Regions from separate parts of the Aquisalimonas sp. APHAB1-3 genome, predicted to be linked through region 2. Evidence: predicted binding sites of a transcription regulator. Region 2 holds the regulator's gene; the other holds the start of a gene.

Region 1 (4,209 bases), on a different contig from region 2:
ATAGCCCAGCGCTTCGCCTAGATGCTGCACGGTGACACGCTCGGCGCCCGCCAGGTCGGCGATGGTGCGGGCGACGCGCAGCAACCGGTGGTACGCCCGTGCCGACAGCCCGAGCCGCTCCATGGCATTGGTGAGGAATTGTGCTTCGGTCTTGCCGATGGCGCAGGCCGCGTCGATGGTGTCGGGCCCCAGCGCGGCGCTGGCGGCACCGCTCTCCGCGACCCGGAACGCCCGCGCCGCACAGACCCGCTCCCGCACGGCGGCTGACGCCTCCCCCGGTTCCGCCTGCTGCAGCTCGGCCGGACGCAGCCGTGGCACGCTGATCTGCATGTCGATGCGGTCCAGCAGCGGCCCGGAGATGCGGCCGCGGTAGCGCGCCACCTGATCCGGTGTGCATTGGCAGGCGTGCACCGGATCGCCCAGGTAGCCGCAGGGGCAGGGGTTCATGGCCGTGACCAGCTGGAAGCGGGCGGGGTATTCCACCTGGGCGGCGGCCCGGGAAATGCTGACGCGGCCGTTCTCCAGCGGCTCCCGTAGCACCTCCAGCGCGTGACGCCCGAACTCCGGCAGTTCATCCAGAAACAGCACGCCGTTGTGAGCCATCGAGATCTCACCCGGACGCGGGCGGGAGCCGCCGCCCGCCAGCGCGGTATGGGAGGCGGAGTGGTGGGGCGAGCGGAACGGGCGTCGGCCCCAGTCCGCCGGGGCAAAGCCCGAGCGTGTGAGCGAGAGCACGGCCGCGGTTTCCAGGCACTCGTCATCGGTCATGGGCGGCAGTATCCCCGGCATGCGCGCGGCGAGCATGCTCTTGCCCGTGCCCGGAGGGCCGCTCAACAGGATGGAGTGACCGCCGGCGGCGGCGATCTCCAGCGCGCGCCGGGCACCGCACTGCCCGCGGACGTCGGCCAGGTCCGGTGGTGCATCGGCGGTGACCGCCGGCACCTCGGCCCGGGCCGGCTCGAGTAGAGCCGTGCCCGCAATGTGTCCGGTGATGTCCAGCAGGTGCGCGGCCCCATAGCTGGCCTCGGGGTGGACCAGTGCCGCCTCCGGCGCGTTGTCGGCGGGGACCGCCAGCGCGCGCCCCGCCCGCCGGGCCTGCACCGCAACGGGCAGGCACCCGCGCACGGGCCGGAGGGTGCCCGTCAGCGCCAGCTCGCCGGCGAACTCCCAGTGTGCCAGCCGGTCCCGGGGGATCTGTCCGGATGCGGCGAGAATGCCGATGGCAATGGGCAGGTCGAAGCGACCACCCTCCTTGGGGAGGTCCGCTGGTGCCAGGTTGATGGTGATGCGCCGGGTCGGGAACTCGAACCCGCTGTTGAGAATGGCGCTGCGAACCCGGTCGCGGCTTTCCTTCACCGCGGTCTCGGGCAGCCCGACGATGGAGACCGACGGCAGGCCGTTGGCGAGGTGGACTTCGATATCCACCAGCGGTGCATCCACGCCAAGGCCCGCGCGGCCGTATACCACTGCAAGTGTCATGTGTCCCGTCCCTGGGCGTGCCGCGCGTCAGGGCGCGGCGTTGGGTTCAGCTCTCTCCGGCCTGGTCTTCGCCGCCGGTGCGCCCTTCCAGCGCCGCGACACGTTCTTCCAGCGCTTCCAGCTGGGCGCGCGTGCGGGCGAGCACCTTGGACTGGGCGTCGAACTCCTCCCGCGTGACCAGATCCAGGCGATTGAAGGTGCTCTGCATGGTGGTCCGGAAGTTCCGCTCCATCTCCTGCTGGAACTCCCGCAGGCCGGGAGGCAGGTTGGCCGCGAATTTGCGCGCCATCTCATCGAGCGATTTCGGGTCGAGCATCGTGCACTCCTGATGATCACTGGTCTGTGTGCGCCCCGATTCAGTGCGAAATGCACCGAATCGGGGCGTGCCGTTGGTGCGGTGCCGCCGGAATCAGCGTTCTGGAGCCAATAACAACATGAATTACCGGCATAAACAACAAGTGGCACGGGAAATGCTCAAGCCCTGTCGAGTCCGATGCGGGCGGCCGGTTTATGAAGCCTGTCCGCAGGGAGCCCCGCCTGCGCGGGGGAAACCGTACCAGGGTCCGGAGAATCCGGACCGGTTTTCAGGGAGTAGCCGGGAATGAAACTCGTTACCGCAATCATCAAGCCGTTCAAGCTGGACGACGTGCGCGAAGCACTGTCCGAGATCGGCGTGCAGGGCATTACCGTCACCGAAGTGAAGGGCTTCGGGCGGCAGAAAGGGCACACGGAGCTGTATCGCGGCGCCGAGTACGTCGTCGATTTTCTCCCCAAGGTGAAGATCGAGGCGGCGGTTCAGGACGATCTCACCGATCGCACCATCGAGGCCATCTCCAAGGCCGCGAACACCGGGAAGATCGGCGACGGCAAGATCTTCGTCTTCGAACTGGAGAAGGCGATCCGAATCCGTACCGGTGAGACCGACAAGGACGCGCTTTAACCGGCGGCCCGTGCAACCAAGAGGATAATAACGATGGAAGTTACTGAACTCGCGTATGCGCTGGATACCTTCTACTTTCTGCTCTCGGGCGTGCTTGTGATGTGGATGGCGGCCGGCTTCTCGATGCTCGAAGCGGGCCTGGTGCGCTCCAAGAACACCGTGGAGATTCTCACCAAGAACATCACGCTCTACTCCGTGGCGGTGATGATGTACCTGCTGGTGGGCTGGAATCTCATGTACGAGAGCGGGGGCGGCGTGTTCCCGTCGCTGAGCTTCTTCCTGCCCGGCAGTGAGCCGCACACCACCGAAGACGGCTTCTCGTACTACTCTGACTTCTTCTTCCAGGTGGTGTTCGTGGCGACCGCCATGTCCATCGTCTCCGGGGCCGTGGCCGAGCGGATGAAACTCGGGGCCTTCCTGCTGTTTGCCGTGGTCATGACCGGTTTCATCTATCCGATTCAGGGTCTGTGGACCTGGGGCGGTGGCTGGCTGGATCAGCTCGGCTACACCGACTACGCCGGTTCCGCCATCGTCCACATGGCGGGCGCCACGGCGGCGCTGGCGGGTGTGCTGATCCTCGGGGCCCGCAAAGGCAAGTACACCAAGGACGGCAAGATCCGCGCGATCCCGGGTGGCAATCTGCCGCTGGCGACGCTGGGCACGTTCATCCTGTGGATGGGCTGGTTCGGCTTCAATGGTGGTTCGGAGCTGGCGGTTGCGTCCGAAGGCTCTGCGAACGCCGTGGCCACGGTGTTCATGAACACCAACTTCGCCGCGGCAGCCGGTGTCGTGGCCGCTCTGATCACTTCCAAGATCCTGTTTGGCAAGGCCGATCTCACAATGGTGCTCAACGGCGCCCTGGGCGGCCTGGTGTCCATCACTGCCGCGCCGGATTCGCCGGCCCCGCTGCTGGCCGTGCTCATCGGGGCGATCGGCGGCGTGATCGTGGTGTTCTCCATCATCGGCCTGGACAAGCTCAAGATCGATGACCCGGTCGGTGCCATCTCCGTGCACGGTACCTGCGGGATCTGGGGTGTGCTGGCAGTGCTCCTGTCGGTGCCGGAGGCGAACCTGGGCACGCAGCTGATCGGCCTGATCGCCATCTTCGGCTTCGTGTTCATCGCCAGTGCCGCGGTCTGGCTCGCGCTCAAGTTCACCATGGGCATCCGTGCCAGCGAGGAAGACGAGGAGAACGGTCTGGACATGCTCGAGTGCGGCATGGAGGCCTATCCGGAGTTCGTCTCCACCGGCCAGAAGTAAGCGACAACACAGTTGCAACACAGAACGGGCGCCCATCGGGCGCCCGTTTTTCGTTTACGGGAAGGAATTCGCCCGGCCTCGGTGGACCTGAAGGTCCACCCTACGGGAGCATCGTTGGCGGTCCGGTGCCGCTGTAGGGTGGACCTTCAGGTCCACCATGGCCGAGGATCCGCTAGCCAGCGCCTCACGCTGCCCGATCCAGTATGCCGTGCAGCTCCCGCCGTCGATCATCGCCGATGAACGCCGCGTCGATGGCGTTGCGGGTGAATCCGCACAGGGTGTCCCGGCTCAGGTCAAAGGCTTCGGCCACGGCGGTCATGTTGGCGGTCATGTAGCCGCCGAAGTAGGCGGGATCGTCCGAGTTCACGGTGACGTTGAGGCCCGCCTCCAGCAGCCGCGGAAGGTTGTGGTCGTCGATGGTATCGAATACCCGCAGCTTGACGTTGGCCAGCGGGCACACGGTCAGGCAGATGCCGCTGTCGGCCAGCCGCTCCACCAGTTCCGGGTCGCCGGTGCATTGCACGCCGTGG
Region 2 (4,209 bases):
GAACATTTCGGCGAGCCGGGCGAGAATCTGGAGGTGTTCGTCGGTGAAGTGCTCGGGTACAACCAAGGCGAACAGGAGATCGACGGGTTCGTTGTCGAAGGCGTCGAAATCGATGGCCTCGCTGGTGCGGATGAAGGCGGCGGTGGCCGAGTCATTGCCGTCCATGCGGGCGTGGGGCAAGGCGACGCCGTGACCGAGCCCGGTACTGCCGAGTTTCTCGCGGCTGATCAGCTTGTCGAAGATGGCGTTGGCCGGCAGGGCGGAGTCGGAGTCGGCCACCATATCGCTGAGGAGTTCCAGGCCCCGCTTCTTGCTGGTCACCTGGATGTCGCAGGCGATGCGCTCCGGTGTGATTAGGTCGGCAATCTTGATCATGCTTGTCCACGCAGGGTCGTGTCTGCGGATTCGGAAGTCGGCGGCGGTCCCTCGCTGGCGACCGCCGCTCCGCGCTGTTCAGTCCTCGTCACCCTCTCCCTGGGCCTTGGCCTGGGCGCCTTCGTTGCGCCGGTGGTCAGTGACCTTCTCCTTGTGCTTCTTCACCTGCCGGTCGAGCTTGTCGATCAGTCCGTCGATGGCAGCATACATGTCTTCGGCGCTGGCATCAGCGTAGAGCTTGGCGCCGCTGAGCAGCATGGTGGCCTCCGCCTTCTGACGCAGCTTCTCCACCGTCAGAATCACGTGGACGTTCACCACGTTGTCGAAGTGGCGCTCCAGCTTGTCCATCTTGGAATGCACGTAGTCGCGCAGTGCTTCAGTGAGATCCACATGGTGCCCGGTGATGTCGATCTGCATAGAGACTCCTCCCGAATGAGAGCCGGAAACGGCGAACCCCTTGTTGCCTCAGGCAATCCTTTTTCGTTCGTTCGACGAGGCAATGGACATGGATTCACGATACTTTGCCACTGTCCTTCGCGCCACATCGATTCCTTCATTTTTCAGGATTTCGGCCAGTTTGCTGTCACTGAGGGGCTTGCGGGCGTCCTCTTCGGCGATCAGCCGGCGAATCCGGGCGCGGATAGAGGTCGCCGAGCACTCCTGTCCATCCACGGTATGCACGTGGCTGGAGAAGAAGTACTTGAACTCGAACGTGCCGCGCGGCGTGTACATGTACTTCTGCGTGGTGATCCGGGAGATGGTGGACTCGTGCATCTCCACCTCTTCCGCCACCTCGCGCAGCACCAGCGGCTTCATGGCTTCCTCGCCCTGCTCCAGGAATTCCTGCTGGTGATTGACGATGCAGGTCGCGACCTTAAGGAGAGTCTCGTTGCGGCTCTTCAGGCTCTTGATGAACCAGCGCGCCTCCTGCAGATGCTGACGCATGGTGGCATTGTCGTTGCCCTGGTCGCCGCGCCGGACCAGGCCCGCGTAGTAACTGTTGACGCGGATCTTCGGTGACGCCTCGGGGTTGAGCTCCACCCGCCAGGCACCGCGCTCCTTGCGCACATAGACGTCGGGGACCACGTACTCGGCTGTGGGCGTGCCGATCTGGGAGCCGGGCCGAGGGTCCAGGGTGCGGACCAACTCCAGCACCTGGCCGAACTCTTCCTGGGTGACCTTGAGCTTGCGGGTGAGAGGCCCGAGCTGGCGGCTGCCGAGGAGGTCCAGGTGCTTGTCCACCAGCAGACGCGCTTCGGCGAGCCAGGGGGTGTCGTCCGGGAACTGTTCCAGCTGCACCAGCAGTGCTTCGCGCGGGTCCAGGGAGGCCACGCCCAGGGGGTCGAACCGCTGGATCAGGTGGCGGACGGCCTCCACCTCGTCAGGTTCGACCGGTTCGTCGCCGTCGGTCACCGATTCGCAGATCTCGTCCACGGTGACGCCGAGGTAGCCGTCGTCGCGCACGCCGTCGATGATGGCCTCGGCGATGGCCATGTCGCGCTCACTGAAATGGGAGAGTTGTGCCTGCCACAACAGGTGGTCATGCAGGCCGCCGCCATCGCCGGCGGTGCGATTCTCCCACGCCTCGCGCTGCTCATCGTCCCCGCCGGGGGCGCTGTATGCGGTGCTGCCGTCGTAGATGTCGTTCCAGTCGGAGTCCAGGGGCAGGTCGTCTGGGATGTCGCTCTGGTCGCTGGCTGACTTGTCTTCGGCGCCGTCGTGATCGTCCACCGTGTCGGCCACGTCCGGCGCGGTGTCGGTGTCCGTGGTGTCGCTGCCGGCGGACTCGCCGTCGCTGGTCGCGGCTTCCCCGTCGTGCTGCTCGGAGCCGGCGTCGTTACCGTCATCGCTGCGGTCGGTTTCGGTGACCGCCTCGTCGCCCTCGTCAAGCTCGTCGGCGGGCTCCAGCATCAGGTTGGAATCCAGCGCCTGCTGGATTTCCGTGCGCAGCTCCAGGGTCGACAGCTGCAGCAGCTTGATGGCCTGCTGGAGCTGCGGCGTCATGGTGAGCTGCTGACCGAGACGTAGCTGCAGCGACTGTTTCATTGGCGATGCCTCTCTCCTGCCGCCCCTCGGGCCGCGGGTCAGGCCAGGCCTGCATACGAGTGGGTTGATAACCCTATCGTAACTGACTCTGTCGCTGGTTAGAACATTGGCCCGATACTTGCGTGGGCTGAGCGAAAGTGCTACGGAGCGTGGTCACAGGCGGAAGTGTTCACCCAGGTACACCTCGCGGACCTGCCTGTTCGCCAGGACTTCCTCCGAACTGCCGCGAGCGATGACCTCGCCCTGGGCAAGGATGTAGGCGCGCTGGCAGATGCCGAGCGTCTCGCGCACGTTGTGGTCGGTGATCAGCACGCCGATCTCCCGGTCCGCCAGGTGGCGGATGATTTCCTGGATATCGAGCACGGAGATCGGGTCGACGCCGGCAAAGGGCTCGTCCAGCAGGATGAACTGCGGGTTGGCGGCCAGTGCCCGGGCGATCTCGACACGCCGGCGTTCGCCGCCGGAGAGACTGATGCCGTTCTGGTCGTGGAGGTGGCCGACGTTGAATTCGTCCAGCAGCTCCCGGGCGCGCTCCCGGCGCTGCTTGCGATTCAGTTCGGGGCGGGTCTCGAGGATGGCCAGCAGGTTGTCCATTACGGTGAGCTTGCGGAAGATCGATGCTTCCTGGGGCAGATACCCGACGCCGCGGCGGGCACGTATGTGCATGGGCAGGTCGGTGATGTCGTTGCCGTCCAGCTCGATGCGCCCGCCGTCGGCCTGTACCAGGCCGACCACCATGTAGAAGCATGTGGTCTTGCCTGCGCCGTTGGGGCCGAGCAGCCCGACCACCTCGCCGCTGGAGACTTCCAGTGATGCGCCGTGGACGACGGTCTTGCGGCGGTAGGTCTTCACCAGGTTCTCGGTGCGCAGCAGGCTCACTCGTCGTCTCCGTTGTCCTCGTCGTCGGGGAACAGCCGGATCTGCACGCGACGTCCGGTCTCGGGCTCACCCCGTGCATGCACCAGGTCGGCAACCACTTCATACTCGATGCGCTCGCCGGTGAACGTGTTCCGCCCCTGGGTCAGCCGCGCGCCCTCCAGCAGGATGACCCGTTCGGGCCCGGTGGCGTAGTACTCCATGCGCGGCGCTTCGGCCTCGATGGCGCGGCGGTCATCGCCACCGCGCTGGTTGTAGACGGCGGGTTCACCTTCCACCACCACATGGTCCAGGGCCTGGTTGCCACCGTCATCTTCCCGCAGGTGGACGGTCATGCGGTCCCCGGTAATGCGCCTCGGGCCGCGGGTGAGCACCACGTTGCCGGTGTACACGCTGACGCCGCGGGCGTTGTCGATCTCGGCGTTGTCCGCGTCCAGGTCGATGGGCTCGGCCTGGGCGCTGCCAATGCCGAGCAGGAACAGCAGGGCCGCAAGGAGCAGTGCCGGCCGCGTCTGTCTCCTGTTGCGGGCTGCAGGGTTACTCGGGTACGTCATAACGACCTCTCACCTCGGACAGCAGTTCCACCAGTTCCCGGTCGAGATACGCGCGCACGCCGACACCCTCGATACGCGCGCCATCGCGCCAGTAGACGGCATGACGGTCCGTTTCCGCGTACCGGCGCTCGGGTTCCAGGTGAACCTCGCTGGTATCCACGTTGGCGGGCAGGTTGTCGCTGCCGCCGGCGCGCCGAATCTCCACCTCACCCTGAAGGTGGACGTTCTCGACGTTGTTCGTGGCCCGGCCACGTTCCGCGCGCAGATGCCACGGTTCGCCGGACTCGACGAAGTAGGTGATCTCCGGGCGGTCCATCAGCCAGAGGTCCCGGCCCTGGAAGTGTTCCATGCGCGGCGA

The links. Region 2 encodes sigma-54, which starts transcription at its own class of promoters, with help from an activator protein. Its sites were predicted from a motif close to TGGCANGNTNCNTGCTT; they were not measured.
Region 1: the regulator sigma-54 is predicted to act here: its motif matches at 1,939-1,955, upstream of glnK (P-II family nitrogen regulator).

The regions. Positions count from the first base shown of each region.
Region 1 covers NZ_JBLWFT010000004.1:162,536-166,744, forward strand. The annotation lists gene ACNSTU_RS08995 (YifB family Mg chelatase-like AAA ATPase) at 1-1,479, opposite strand, end outside; gene ubiK (ubiquinone biosynthesis accessory factor UbiK) at 1,526-1,795, opposite strand; gene glnK (P-II family nitrogen regulator) at 2,081-2,419, shown strand; gene ACNSTU_RS09010 (ammonium transporter) at 2,453-3,679, shown strand; gene ACNSTU_RS09015 (adenosine deaminase) at 3,864-4,209, opposite strand, start outside.
Region 2 covers NZ_JBLWFT010000009.1:27,113-31,321, forward strand. The annotation lists gene ptsN (PTS IIA-like nitrogen regulatory protein PtsN) at 1-375, opposite strand, end outside; gene hpf (ribosome hibernation-promoting factor, HPF/YfiA family) at 454-792, opposite strand; gene ACNSTU_RS13040 (RNA polymerase factor sigma-54) at 841-2,421, opposite strand; gene lptB (LPS export ABC transporter ATP-binding protein) at 2,575-3,300, opposite strand; gene lptA (lipopolysaccharide transport periplasmic protein LptA) at 3,297-3,851, opposite strand; gene lptC (LPS export ABC transporter periplasmic protein LptC) at 3,835-4,209, opposite strand, start outside.